DNA from 3 places in the Georgenia phoenicis genome. Region 1 is predicted to be linked to each of the others. Evidence: riboswitches for the same ligand, from Rfam matches in the RefSeq annotation. Region 1 holds a riboswitch; each other region holds the start of a gene.
The links. Region 1 has a riboswitch for cyclic di-AMP ahead of AA0005_RS13175 (C40 family peptidase). Riboswitches for the same ligand answer to the same signal wherever they lie in the genome.

Region 1 (4,447 bases):
GCGGTAGGCGACCAGCTGCGCGGCACCCAGGGCGACGAGCACCCCGATCAGGGACAGGTGGAAGACGATGTTGCCGGTCTCGCGCAGGTAGCCACGTTCGGCGCTGATCCCTTCCGCGGTCACGGCCACCCGGAAGCGGCGGCCCAGCGCCGAGCGGACCGCCCCGGTCACCTCCTCGGGGGACGCCGTCGTCATGTGCGTGTCACGGACCGGGAAGCGGGTCAGGCGGCGCGGGACACGGGAGGGTGCCGCGCGCAGCGCGGTGATGTGGGCCTTGGTGCGCGGCAGGATGCAGCCGATGAGGGAGATGAACAGCAGCAGGTAGATCGCGGCGAACCAGGGCGCGGCGTAGATGTCGAGCAGGCCAAGGCGCTCGAGCCAGGTGGCGAGCTGGGGCCGGTCGGCGCGCAGGGTGGCCACGCCGGCGGGATCCTGCGGGATCTGCGGGATGAACGCCCCGGGCAGCGCGGCCAGGGCGAGCAGCATGAGCAGCAGCAGCGCCACCCGCATCGAGGTGAGCTGGCGCCAGGCCCAGCGCAGCCAGCCGCGCACACCGATTCCGCCGGGAGCCGGGGGCTGGGACGGAGTGCCCGGTGCCTCATCCATCGTCCGTAGACCGGCGGGACGGTAGACCATCACACAGTCCTCACGTAAGCCGACGACCGGGGACCCGTGCACACACGGGGACGCTAACCCACCGTCCTGAAAGACCGGGAATGCCGGTTAAGGTTTGATTAAGATGCGTCGGTTTCGGTGTGGCGACGCGACGGTCGGGGCTGTGGTGCGGGCGTCGTCAGCCGATGGTGGCGAGGAGCTCGGTGCAGGCCTGCTCGCAGGCACGGCAGGCCTCGGCGCAGATGCGGCAGTGCTCATGGTGGCCGGCATGGGCAGCGCACTCATCCCCGCAGGAGCGACATGCCTGGATGCAGGCCTGGAGCAGGGCGCGGGTGAGGTTGGCGTCATAGCCGGTGTGCCGGGACAGCACGCGGGCTGTGGTGTCGCAGATATCGGCGCAGTCGAGGTTGGTCCGGATGCACTTGCGCAGCTGGTCGACCATGTCCTCGCTGAGGCAGGCGTCCGCGCAGGCGGTACAGGCCTGGGAACACGCCACCAGGGCCTCGATCGCCCGCGCGAGCGGGTCGACGTCGAGGCCGATCTCGCCGGGGTGGGTGGTGATCATCTCCGCGGTTCTCATTGTCTTCCTCCATCTCTGATTGCTTGCCCCGTGTCGGTGCGGGCTTGCGACGTTACGCGGGGTGCCCGGGGGGTGCCTGGGCAGGAGTCGTGATGTTGATGAAGGTTTGATGAACTCTTCCCGTAGGGCCGTTATCGAACCGTGATCCTGGGGTTGGCGTGTGTAGCGTCGCTTCTGCTTCTTGCCCCCTTCATCGCAGAAGCTCACGTGCGGACGCCGAGCCCTGCCACCGCACTGTGGTCCTCGATCGTCCGTGGCAGGGACGGGGAACCCGATGTGGGCCTGCGTGCAGGTCCTTGGGGTGAAGCTCGATGCCTGAGCCGGGTGTGCTCCTACCCGAACCCGACAGCTGACCTCGTAGGCGCCCTGGAGAGGTTTACCCGTGACATCTAGCCACACCCGTGGTCGGCACCGTGCCGAGGGCCGTCCCGTTACCGTTTTCTCATCACTGGGTCCGTGCTTGACGGGTCCGGCCGCGCGTCGTGCCGCGCTTGCCGCGGCTTCCTCCGGTTTGGTGCTGACCATGGCCACGACCACCGCCTCTGCGATGGAGCCGGTCCACCCCGACCCGCCGGTGGTCGGCACCCAGGCCAGCGATACCCCGACGGCGAGTGCGCAGGCCAGTGGTACCGAGACCGCGGAGGTCACCCACACCGTCGTCTCCGGTGACACCGTGTGGAAGCTGGCGCAGCGCTACGACAGTACGATCTCGGCGATCGTCACCGCCAACGGTCTGAACGCGCAGGCGCTGATCCGTGTCGGTGAGGTGCTGACGATCCCCCAGGGGCAGGCGAGCGTGTCGGCGACGACGTCGACGGCGGTCACTGAGCGGGAGGCTGCTTCGGCCTCGCGCTCGGCTTCCCGCAGCGAGGCCCCGCCGGCCAACACGTCGGGCAATGCTGTCCTTGACATCGCCTACCGGTACGTCGGCACCCCTTACGTGTGGGGCGGGTCGACCCCGGCGGGCTTTGACTGCTCGGGGTTCACCCAGTACGTCTACGCCCAGGCGGGCATCTCCATCCCGCGGTCCTCCGCGGCGCAGCGCAACGCGGGCACGCAGGTCTCCGCCTCCCAGGCCCAGCCCGGTGACCTGGTGTGGTGGCCCGGGCACGTGGGGATCTACGTGGGTGAGGGGCAGTACATCGCGGCCTTCAGCCCGGGTAACCCGCTGTCGGTGCGTGACATCTACAAGGCCAACCCGACGTTCATCCGGGTGGGCTGAGCAGCGGTGGTGGCCCGCAGCTGGCTGCGGGCCACCACCGGCCCGGGTCAGACGAGGGTCTGGAAGTTGGCGACGAGGCCCTGCAGGTAGCCCGACACCCAGATCCACAGCCCGGTGACCATCGCGAGTCCGAGCAGGACGAGCAGCCCGCCGCCGAGGCGTTGGAACGCGCGGCGGTGGCGGCGCAGGAAACCCAGTGCGCGGGTCGAGCGGGACAGCAGCATCGCCCCGGCGACGAACGGGACACCGAGGCCGAGGCTGTAGGCGAACACGAGGACCCCGCCGCGGGCGGGATCGGCCTCGCTGAAGGCGAGGCTGAGGACCGCGGCCAGGGTGGGGCCCATGCAGGGCGCCCAGCCCAGCCCGAACACGACACCGAGGAGCGGCGCTCCCCACAGGCCCTGCCGGGGGGTCAGGTGCAGGCGGCGGTCGCGTTGCATGAATGGGACGTAGCCCATGAAGGCCAGGCCCATGAGCACGACCAGCGCGCCGAAGATGCGGGTGGTGAGGTCGAGCCAGGGCGCGAGCAGGATCCCCAGCCAGGCGAAGACGACGCCGAGCAGGACGAACACGGCGGTGAAGCCGGCGACGAAGAGCAGTACCCCGGCCAGGAGCCGCCCGTCACGGACCTTGGTCTGCTGCCCGCCAGGCAGGCGGGCGCCGGGGGTGGTGGCCCCGGCCATGCCGCTGAGGTAGCCGACGTACCCAGGCAGCAGGGGCAACACGCACGGGGAGGCGAAGGAGATAAATCCGGCGATCGCGGCCACGGGGAGCGCGGCGAGCATGGGGCCGGTGAGCACGGTGCCGGCGAAGAAGGAGCCGAGCTGGTCCATCGCTCAGGCCGTCTCGGCGAGGGTGTCGTCGATGAGGCCGCGCAGCATGGTGGGGTCGATCTGGCCCATGATGCGGGCCGCGACCCGGCCCTGGCGGTCCAGGACCACGGTGGTGGGCATGGCCTGGAGTGGCACGAGTCCTTGGAAGGCGGCCACGGCCGCGGCCCCTTGGTCGTGGATGGAGGGGTAGGGGACCTGGAAGGTGCGCTCGAAGGCCTGGGCGGTGGCCGCGTCGTCGCGGGGGTTGACCCCGAGCAGCTGCACCCCCTGGGGGGTGTAGTCCTCGTAGATGGCCCCCAGGTCCCCGGCCTCGGCGCGGCACGGCGGGCAGGCGGCATACCAGAAGTTGACCACCACCACCTCCCCGCGCCACTGGCTCAGGTCGACCTCCTCGCTGTCGTAGGTCTGACCGATGAGCTCGATGGCGCCGTCGCGCTGCTGCGGCTCCCAGGTCGCCAGGGACCCGTCTCCGGCGATGTAGCCGGCGCCGGAGTCTTGTCCCGCGTCGGTCTGGGCGGTGGCGGCACAGCCGCTCAAGGCCACGACGGTGGCCAGGGCGGCCGCCGTGAGCACGCGCCTGAGGGGTGCCCGACGCCTGGAGGGTCTCACGCTTGTCACCTTTCCCAACCGAAACCCCGCCCGGGGCTCACTGATCGCTGCACTGGTCCGGCGACCATCGTCGCCGCTTTGGTGGGAAGTTCCCCAACCGGGGGGCGACCGGGCCGGTTCTTAACCGAATCTTCACCGTTCACCAGGCGGTGCCGCCGGTGCGGCGACCCCTTCGGGAACCGCGAGGATCCACGCGTTTTCGGAGCACGCTTGCCGTGCCAGCACCATAACCCGGCCACTTGTCCAGCGTACCCCCAGGGGGTATAAAAAGATGGTGCCGTCCTGGCACGCACCACCGATCAAGGGGAGGCCCTCATGGCTACCAGTACCTTCAGCGTTACCGGCATGACTTGCGGCCATTGCGTCGGCTCCGTGGCCGAGGAGGTCGGCAAGATCGCCGGCGTCCAGAACGTCGAGGTCGACCTGGTCGCCGGTGGAGAGTCGACAATCAAGGTCTCCAGCGCCGGCGACGTACCGGTGGATGAGGTCCGAGCGGCCGTGGACGAGGCCGGCTATGAGCTCACCCGGACGCCTGCGTGAGGAGCAGTGCCAAGTTGACCGGGTTCGCGTTGGTCCTGGCCCTGGCGC
Region 2 (4,447 bases), 830 kb from region 1:
GCGGCACCCACGGGACCAGCCGTGCGAGGTGGCGCGTCGGCGACAGAGCGCGCAGCTCGGGAACCGGCAACCGGGCGGCGAGCACGCGCCAGACGACCGCCACGAGCACGGCGACCGTCACGCCGACCAGGACTCCCGGTCGCAAGAGCGCCGAGAGGTCGACCGGGTACGCGCCCGGATCGCTCACGAACCACTCCTGGTGGGCGGCCGCGGGGCTCGGCAGCCCAACGATCACGGCCGTGGCGGCGAGCACGGGAGCACCGCGGGGGACAAGGCGGGATGGGGTCACGTCGCTCCTGTGAGAGTGGTCGGCGATCACGACTGCAAGACCGCTAAGTGGTTCGCTGTCGACGCGTCCTGCGGCACGGGCACCGGTGCGGTCACCCGACCGTGTTGGTGAAGAGCCCGATGTCGTCCACGATGGAAGGGAAGATCCAGGTGAAGAGCGCCGCCACCGCAACCACGGCGAGAAGCACCGCCTCGATCGCCTTGAGCCAGTGTGGCCCGGGCAGCGTCCTCCAGATCGCGGGGTACATCAGGGTGCCTCCATGAGTCGTGTGGGTGCCCCGCCCGCGCGGGGGTACCACTCGGTGAGCTCTCCGTGGGTGATCCAGCGCTGCGCGGCGGAGTAGAGCGGGTGGCACGTCGTCAACGTGATGAGACGTCTGGTCGGTTCCACCCCGGGCTGCCCCGGCACGGGGGCGAGGACATCGACACGGTCCGGGGTCACGATGTAGTCCTCGGTGACGCGGTAGACGAACCAACCCTCTGCGGTCTCCACGACGATGGTGTCCCCGGGTCGGAGCTCCTCGACGTGGCGGTAGGGAGCGCCGAAGCTCTGCCGGTGTGCAGCGGTGGCGAAGTTGCCGACCCCGCCGGGCATCGCGGTCTGTGGGTAGTGCCCGATGTTGCCGTCGTTCAAGACGGTGGTCACGTCGACCCCTTCGGCGAGGGGAACCGCGTAGTCCTGGCCCCACCTCGGCACGTAGACGATGCCGAAGACGTCCGTCGGACCGGGTGGCGTCACGGCCGGTGGAGGCTGATCGCTCAGCGTCGGGTTCTCCGGCGCGACGGAAAGGTCGGATTGTGTCTCACGCCCTGGTGCGCCGCCGATGCTGGTCCGAAACTGCTCGACCGTCGCCTCCTGCTGCCGCCCGGCGACGACGTCTGTCCACCACAGCTGCCACACGACGAACAGGGCGGCCAGGACCCCGAGCGTCAGCATCACCTCTCCGGCGACACCGATGGCGCGCATGCCGATGGACGGCCTCCGCCCCGGGCCCGATCCGGTCGGCGCTGAGGCAGAGGGGCCACCTGGTGCGGCGTCGTCGGACAGCTCACGAGCCGGAGCGACGGCAGGCTCCGGGCTGCCCGTCCTCACGGTTCGTGGTGAACGTCGTGATCAACGGAGTCGGTGACCTCGGGCGTCGCCGACTCGAACGACGCACTGATCTGGGGGCCGATGACGAACGAGGACAGTGCGAACATGCCCCCGAACACCGCCAGCGCGATCGCAGGCGCCCACCAGCTGGCGAAGCGACGCTTGAGCTTGACGAGCATCGGCACCGACGCGACCAGCCCGAGGACCCCGAAGAGGGCCGTACCGCCCGCACCGGCCACTAGGGCGGTGCCCACGAGAGGACCCGCGTGGTGCAGGAGGTGGGGTGCCAGCCCGACCACGCCACCGACCGTCCCGGTGATGACCGTCCATACCGTCCTGCGGGGCTTCCCACCTGCCACGTCAAGTTGTGGCGCCGACGTGGCGTCGATTGCTGTCGAGTGTGGGACGGCCGTCATGGCCCAAAGCGTCCTCCACCTGGTGGAGGGTTTCGGTAGAGAGACGATTAAGGATCGATGTAGTGCGCAGGCGCTGGTGCTCCCGATGGAGGTCAGCGTCCTCTCCCGCTTCCGCGCCGAGAGCCGTCAGCCAGACGATGCCTTCGGGGCGGGGAACTGTCGGCACGGTGAATGTGTCGGGCCCGGTGCGGAGAAACGAGTGGTGGTCCGCAGCCAGTGCCGGCTGCGGACCACCACTCGTGGCGCCGTGCTCAGCCCACGCGGATGAACGTGGGGTTGGGCTTGTAGATGTCGCGTACCGACAGCGGGTTACCCGGGCTGAAGGCCGCGATGTACTGTCCATCGCCCACGTAGATCCCCACGTGCCCGGGCCACCACACCAGGTCACCGGGCTGGGCCTGCGAGGCGGAGACCTGCGTGCCCGCGTTGCGCTGCGCCGCGGAGGACCGCGGGATGGAGATGCCTGCCTGGGCGTAGACGTACTGGGTGAAGCCCGAGCAGTCGAAGCCCGCCGGGGTCGCACCGCCCCACACGTAGGGGGTGCCGATGTACCGGTAGGCGATGTCCAGCACCGCGTTGCCCGACGTGTTGGCCGGCGGGGCCTCACTGCGGGTCGCCGAGCGTGACGCCGAGGTGGTCTCCCGCTCGATGCCGGTCGCCGCCGCCGCCGTGGTCGTCGTCGTGGTCGATGCGGCCGCCTGCCCCTGCGGGATCGTCAGCACCTCACCGACCCGGATCAGCGCCTGCGCGTTCAGGCCGTTGGCCGCGATGATCGCCGAGATGGTGCTGTCGTAGCGCTGCGCCAGCTTCCACACGGTGTCCCCGGCGGCGACGGTGTGGGTGACCTCCGCCGCCTCGGTGCCGCTGGCCTGGGTGGTCGCCGCTGCCTGGGTGTCGACCACTGGGGGGTCGGGGTGGACCGGCTCCATCGCGGAGGCGGTGGTGGTGGCCATGGTCAGCACCAGGCCGGAGGAGGCCGCGGCGAGCGCGGCGCGGCGCGCGGCCGGGCCCGTCAGGCACGGACCCAGCGATGAGAAAACGGTGACGGGACGGCCCTCGGCGCGGTGCCGTCCACGGGTGGGGCTAGATGTCACGGGTAAACCTCTCCAAAGCGCCTACGAGGTCAGCTGTCGGGTTCGGGTAGGAGCACACCCGGCTCAGGCATCGAGCTTCACCCCAAGGACCTGCACGCAGGCCCACATCGGGTTCCCCGTCCCTGCCACGGACGATCGAGGACCACGGTGCGGTGGCAGGGCTCGGCGTCCGCACGCGGGCTTCCCGTGAAGGGGGACGAGAAGCAAGAGCGACGCTACACACGCCCAGGCCCAGAATCACGATTCGATAACGGCTCGACGGGAAGACTTCATCAAACCTTCATCGTCATCACCCGTTCCTGCGGCTGCAGGCCCACGGCGACCCCCCTAGCGTCGTAAGCCCGCACCCGTCATGACTGTCCGCGGGGATAGCGACTGACGAAGGAGCACGACAATGAGAACCGCCGAGATGATGAACACCTACCCGGCCGAGATCAACCTCGACCGGGACCTGCTCGCCAGGGTGGTGGACACCGTGGTGGCCTGCTCTCAGGCCTGTACCGCCTGCGCCGATGCCTGTCTGAGCGAGGACATGGTCGACGAGCTGCGCAAGTGCATCCGCACCAACCTGGACTGCGCCGACATCTGCGACACCACCGCACGCGTGCTGTCCCGGCACACCGGCTACGACGCCAACCTCACCCGCGCCATGCTCCAGGCCTGCATCCAGGCCTGCCGCTCCTGCGGGGATGAGTGCGCGGCCCATGCCGGCCACCACGAGCACTGCCGGATCTGCGCCGAGGCCTGCCGGGCCTGCGAGCAGGCCTGCAACGAGCTCCTCGCCGCCATCGGCTGAGGACCCGCCCCGCGGCCAGCCGGCGCGCATCGCCACGCAGCAACCGGCGCGTCTTAACCGAACCTTAACCGGCATTCCCGGCCTTTCCGGGCTGTGGGTTAGCGTCCCTGGGTGTGCGCATGTCCCCAGTCAATGGTCCCGTGAGGGCGGTGTGATGGTCTGCCGTCCCGCCGGTCTGCGGACCATGGACGAGGCACAGGGCACGGCGCCCCAGCCACCGGCCCCCGCCGGGATCGGTGTGCGCGGCTGGCTGCGCTGGGCGTGGCGCCAGCTCACCTCGATGCGGGTGGCGCTGCTGCTGCTCATGCTGCTCGCGCTGGCCGCCCTGCCCGGCGCGTTCATCCCGCAGATCCCCCAGGACCCCGCCGGCGTGGCCACCCTGCGCGCCGACCGGCCCGAGCTGGCCACCTGGCTCGAGCGCGCGGGCCTGCTCGACATTTACGCCGCACCGTGGTTCGCCGCGATCTACCTGCTGCTGTTCATCTCCCTCATCGGCTGCATCCTGCCGCGCACCAAGGCACACCTCACCGCGCTGCGCGCGGCACCCTCCCGTGTCCCGCGCCGCCTGACCCGCTTCCCCGTGCGCGACAGCCACACCACCACCGCCACCCCCGAGGACGTCACCCGCGCGGTGCGCCGTGCCCTGGGTCGCCGCTTCCGGGTCGCCGTCACCCCCGAGGGCATCAGCGCCGAACGCGGCTACCTGCGCGAGAGCGGCAACATCGTCTTCCACCTGTCCCTCGTCGGGGTGCTCGTCGCG
Region 3 (4,447 bases), 900 kb from region 1:
CCCTCGATCGGGTCGATGAGCTCGATGCGGTGGCCGAGCCGGACATAGGTGTCGTGGAGCTCCTGCCACTGCGCGACCGCCAGGTCCGTGTCGGTCGGCACGGTGGGGTGCATCCACGGGTTGATCTCGTAGCTCACGGTGAAGTACGTCGGCCGGCACATGAGGAAGTGCCGAGGCGTCGCGTGGCGGGTTGGCCGCACGGCAGCCCCTTTCGTCTCGGGTGTGCCTAGAGCCTAGGCACACCCGGGCGCAGCGGCGGACGTGGGCGCGTGAGCCTCGACACGTCAGCGGCGGCGCCACGGGACGTCGGTGGGGCTCGCCTCCTCGCGCACGGAGCGGGCGGGGACGACCATGACGGGGCAGACGGCGTGGTGGAGCACGGCCTGGCTGGTCGAGCCCATGAGCAGGCCCGCGAAGCCGCCGCGGCCGCGGGAGCCGACGACGACGAGGTCGACCGCCGTCGAGAACTCGGCGAGGAGGGCGGCGGCATTCCCGTCGAGGGCGTGCTGGCTGATGCGCACCTCGCGCCCCTCCACGGCCCGCTCGACGGCGACGTTGAGACCGACCTTGACGTCGGCGAGGACGTCGTCGCGGTCGACGGCGGCGGGCAGCCAGGCGAGGGAGCCGGAGCCGCCACCGATCGGGACGGCGGCGACGGCGGTGAGGTGGGCGTCCCACAGCACGGCCTCGTCCACCGCGCGGCGCAGCGCGATGGTGGCCGACTCGGAGCCGTCCACCCCGACGACCATGCGGCGCACGGGGGTGAAGCCGGGCTGGCCCTCCGGGGTGCGGGGCACGACGACGGTGGGGCAGTGGGCGTGGGCGGGCAGGGAGGAGGAGACGTTGCCGAGGAGGCGGTCGGCGAAGCCGCCGCCGCCGCGGGTGCCGACGACGGCGAGCCCGGCCTGGCGGGAGAGCTCGACGAGCACACCGGTCGGGTCCCCGAGCTCGAGGGCGGAGGTGACCTCGATGTCCTCGCCCACCCGCAGGACGGCCTCGTCGAGGACGGCCTGCGCACCTGCCTGGATGGCGGAGTCGTCGACGGCCGCGAAGCCGCCGTCGAGCGAGGCGACCGTGAAGGCGGGAACCGCGTAGGCGCACACGACGTGCAGGCGCCAGCCGAGGCGGCGCGCCTCGGCCGCTGCCCAGTCGAGCGCGGCCGTGCTCGTCTCCGAGCCGTCCACACCGACGATGACGACGTTCTCGCGGGGCATGTCACCCTCCAGGTCGGGAGCCGTTGCCCCCATTGTGCTCCCTCGCGCGCGGCGTGGCGGCACTTCGGGGCGGGACGCGGACGGGCCCGCACCGACTCGGTGCGGGCCCGTCCGACGAGCGTTGCTGGGCTCAGCCCACCCGGATGAAGGTGGGGGTGCCACGGCCGACGTCCGAGATCGGACCGGCCTGCAGGGGCTTGGAGGGGTTGCGGGCCGCGATGTGCTGGCCGTCGCCCAGGTAGATGCCGACGTGACCGGGCCACCACACGAGGTCACCGGCCTGCGCCTCGGCGGCGGACACGACGGTGCCGGCGCCGGCCTGGGCGCTCGAGCTGCGCGGGATGCTGATGCCCGCCTGCTGGAAGACGTACCAGGTGAAGCCGGAGCAGTCGAAGCCGGCCGGGCTGGCGCCGCCCCAGACGTAGGGGGTGCCGACGTAGCGGAAGGCGATGTCGACGATGGCGTTGCCGGAGGCGGCCGGCGCGGGGGCGACGGCGGTCTCGCCGGCGACGGCGGCGGGCGCGCCGCTGCGGGAGGCGGTCTCGGTGGTGCGCGCGGCGGCCAGGGCCTGCGCCTCGGCGGCGGCAGCAGCCTCCTGCGCGGCAGCCTCCTCGGCGATGTGCTCGGCGATCGGGTCGCTGTCCTCGGTGACCGTCGTCTTCGGCGGGGTCGCGTCGACGGCGAGGTCGGCGACGGCGAAGTCGACGTGGGCGGGCACGGACACGGTCGGGCTGACCGTGAGCGCGGTGCGCGCCTGGCTCGACAGCGCGGAGACGTCGACCTGCGGGAGGGAGGAGCCCTCCGGCGCGGCGACGGCGCTGCTGGCGGCCATGGTCAGGGCCAGACCCGAGGACGCGGCGACGAGCATGCCACGGCGAGCGGCGGGGCCGGCGACGGCCTGACCGAGTGCGGTCAGGGGGGTGGTGGGGCGGCACGCTGCGCGGTGGCGCGCCCCGGGCGTGGTGACGGTCACGAAGAGCCTCTCCTGTGTTGCCGACGAGGTGAGCTGTCGGGTTCGGGTGGGAGATCACCCGGCCCGTCCTTGCGGACGGGCTTCACCCCTAGGGGCCGACCGGAGCCGACCGCCACTACCTGGTTCCCCCGCCCCTGCCGACGGTCGTTCTCAAGGGACCACGGGCGGCGGCAGGGTTGGGCTCCGTCCATGGGCTTCTCACTGGAGGGCGTGAGCAGCGAGTGGGACACTACCCGAGCGCCTCACCAATTGTCACGTTCCGGTTACGACGATGTGTGTCACATGGCCCGGGACACACCTGTGGGGCGGTCAGAACCGCATGATTCCGGGCTTCTCAAGCGTCGACGAAGAGGTGGCGCGTGACGTCCTCGGCGACGTCGAGGACGAGCTCGGAGCCCTCGGCCTGCAGGGAGACGAAGCCGGCGCCGCGCTGGACGCTCAGCCGCGCCCCGGGGCGCACCCCGGCCTCGGAGAAGCGGGAGAGCAGCTCGACGTCCACCTGGAGGGGCTCCCCGATGCGGCGCAGCACGACGTCCACGCTCGCGGGGCCGACGGTAGCGGCGAGGGCCTGCAGCGGCGGGTCGACGGGTGCCAGGCCGTGCTCGCCGAGCTGGGCGAGCCCGGGGATGGGGTTGCCGTAGGGGTCGTGGTGCGGGTGGTCGAGCAGGGCGACGAGCCGGTGCTCGACCTGCTCGCTCATCACGTGCTCCCAGCGGCACGCCTCCTCGTGGACGTACTCCCAGTCCAGCCCGATGACGTCGGTGAGCAGCCGCTCGGCGAGGCGGTGCTTGCGCATGACCTGGGTGGCGCGCTCGTGGCCGAGGTCGGACAGGCGGATGCGCCGGGCCTCCTCGAGGTGGAGCAGCCCGTCGCGCTCCATGCGGGCCACCGTCTGCGACACCGTCGGTCCGGAGTGGCCGAGGCGCTCGGCGATGCGCGCCCGCATGGGCACCACGCCCTCCTCCTCCAGCTCGTAGACCGTCTTGAGGTACATCTCGGTGGTGTCGATCAGGTCACTCATGCGTTGCTGCCCATCTCCTCGCTCCTGCCCCCGAGGATAGGCCGAGCCACTGACCGGCGTGGGCGATCCCGGAGCCGTCCCTCGTCCGCGTGCTGATCGGCACAGTCTCAGTCGCGCGGCCCTGTGGGACGATGGGAGGACCATGACCGACGTCGCCCCCGCCTCCGCGGCGTGCCGCGCGTCCCTCGTGTGTTGTCCGTCCTGCTCCTGAGCCGAACCACCCCTCGGCCCGGAGCGTCGGCGACGTGAGTCCGGCCGTGGCCGGTGACACACGCCGATCCGGGCCACGACGAAAGGTCCTCCATGGATAAGACCCTGACGCGAGTCCTCGCGCTCACCGCTGTCGCGGCCCTCGGACTGTCCGCGTGCTCGGGAGGTGAGGACACCGGTGGCGCCACCGCGGCCGAGGAGGAGATCGTCATCGGCTCGACCAACGAGCCGACCAGCCTCGAGCGCAACGTGGGCGGCAGCTCCGGCGTCTCGCAGACGATGACCCGCAACGTCTACGAGGGGCTCACCGCCATCGACGTCGACGGCGAGATCGTCCCGACGCTCGCGGAGAGCTGGGACGTCAGCGAGGACGGCCTCACCTACACCTTCGACCTGCGCGAGGGCGTCACCTTCCACGACGGCACGCCCTTCACGGCCGACGACGCGGTGTGGTCGCTGAGCGAGATCATCTCCGAGGAGTCGGTCGCCGCCCGCAAGTCGGACCTCGCCGTCATGGACCAGATCACCGCCGTCGACGAGCAGACCCTCGAGGTCGTGCTCTCCCAGCCCTCGCGGTCACTGCTCTTCAACCTCGCGGCCGTCACCATCGTCAAGGAGGGGGACACCGAGAACACCTCGGACAACGGCACCGGCCCCTACCGTTTCGTCGAGTGGGCGCAGGGCGACTACCTCACCATCGAGCGCAACGACGACTACTGGGGCGCGGCCGCCGCCAACCCCGGCGTCACCTTCCAGTTCTTCACCGACACGACCGCGATGAACAACGCTCTGGCCACCGGTGGGCTCGACCTCGTCATCGCCGAGGACTCCCCCGACCAGCTCGTCCAGTTCGAGGACAACCCGGACTTCACCATCAGCGAGGGCACGTCGACGACGAAGTACCTGTGGGCCTTCAACGACGCCGAGGCCCCCTTCGACGACGTCCGCGTGCGCCAGGGCCTGTACCGGGCCATCGACCGCGAGGCGATCCTCGACGCCGTGTGGGCCGGCCGCGGGCAGGTCATCGGC

Region 2: linked by a shared signal. The riboswitch ahead of AA0005_RS16975 (C40 family peptidase) and the one ahead of AA0005_RS13175 (C40 family peptidase) in region 1 are both predicted to bind cyclic di-AMP.
Region 3: linked by a shared signal. The riboswitch ahead of AA0005_RS17320 (C40 family peptidase) and the one ahead of AA0005_RS13175 (C40 family peptidase) in region 1 are both predicted to bind cyclic di-AMP.

What each region holds. Positions count from the first base shown of each region.
Region 1 is NZ_CP154855.1:2,766,339-2,770,785, reverse strand. It holds gene AA0005_RS13185 (cytochrome c biogenesis protein ResB) at 1-606, opposite strand, end outside; gene AA0005_RS13180 (four-helix bundle copper-binding protein) at 794-1,195, opposite strand; cyclic di-AMP (ydaO/yuaA leader) riboswitch at 1,400-1,574, shown strand; gene AA0005_RS13175 (C40 family peptidase) at 1,719-2,417, shown strand; gene AA0005_RS13170 (cytochrome c biogenesis CcdA family protein) at 2,465-3,250, opposite strand; gene AA0005_RS13165 (TlpA family protein disulfide reductase) at 3,254-3,859, opposite strand; gene AA0005_RS13160 (heavy-metal-associated domain-containing protein) at 4,175-4,399, shown strand; gene AA0005_RS13155 (hypothetical protein) at 4,414-4,447, shown strand, end outside.
Region 2 is NZ_CP154855.1:3,595,116-3,599,562, forward strand. It holds gene AA0005_RS16955 (hypothetical protein) at 1-253, opposite strand, end outside; gene AA0005_RS16960 (hypothetical protein) at 381-536, opposite strand; gene AA0005_RS16965 (class E sortase) at 536-1,255, opposite strand; gene AA0005_RS16970 (hypothetical protein) at 1,378-1,797, opposite strand; gene AA0005_RS16975 (C40 family peptidase) at 2,049-2,750, opposite strand; cyclic di-AMP (ydaO/yuaA leader) riboswitch at 2,895-3,069, opposite strand; gene AA0005_RS16980 (four-helix bundle copper-binding protein) at 3,286-3,687, shown strand; gene AA0005_RS16985 (cytochrome c biogenesis protein ResB) at 3,872-4,447, shown strand, end outside.
Region 3 is NZ_CP154855.1:3,661,639-3,666,085, forward strand. It holds gene ddaH (dimethylargininase) at 1-200, opposite strand, end outside; gene AA0005_RS17315 (universal stress protein) at 285-1,214, opposite strand; gene AA0005_RS17320 (C40 family peptidase) at 1,345-2,187, opposite strand; cyclic di-AMP (ydaO/yuaA leader) riboswitch at 2,190-2,370, opposite strand; gene AA0005_RS17325 (iron dependent repressor, metal binding and dimerization domain protein) at 2,522-3,208, opposite strand; gene AA0005_RS17330 (ABC transporter substrate-binding protein) at 3,512-4,447, shown strand, end outside.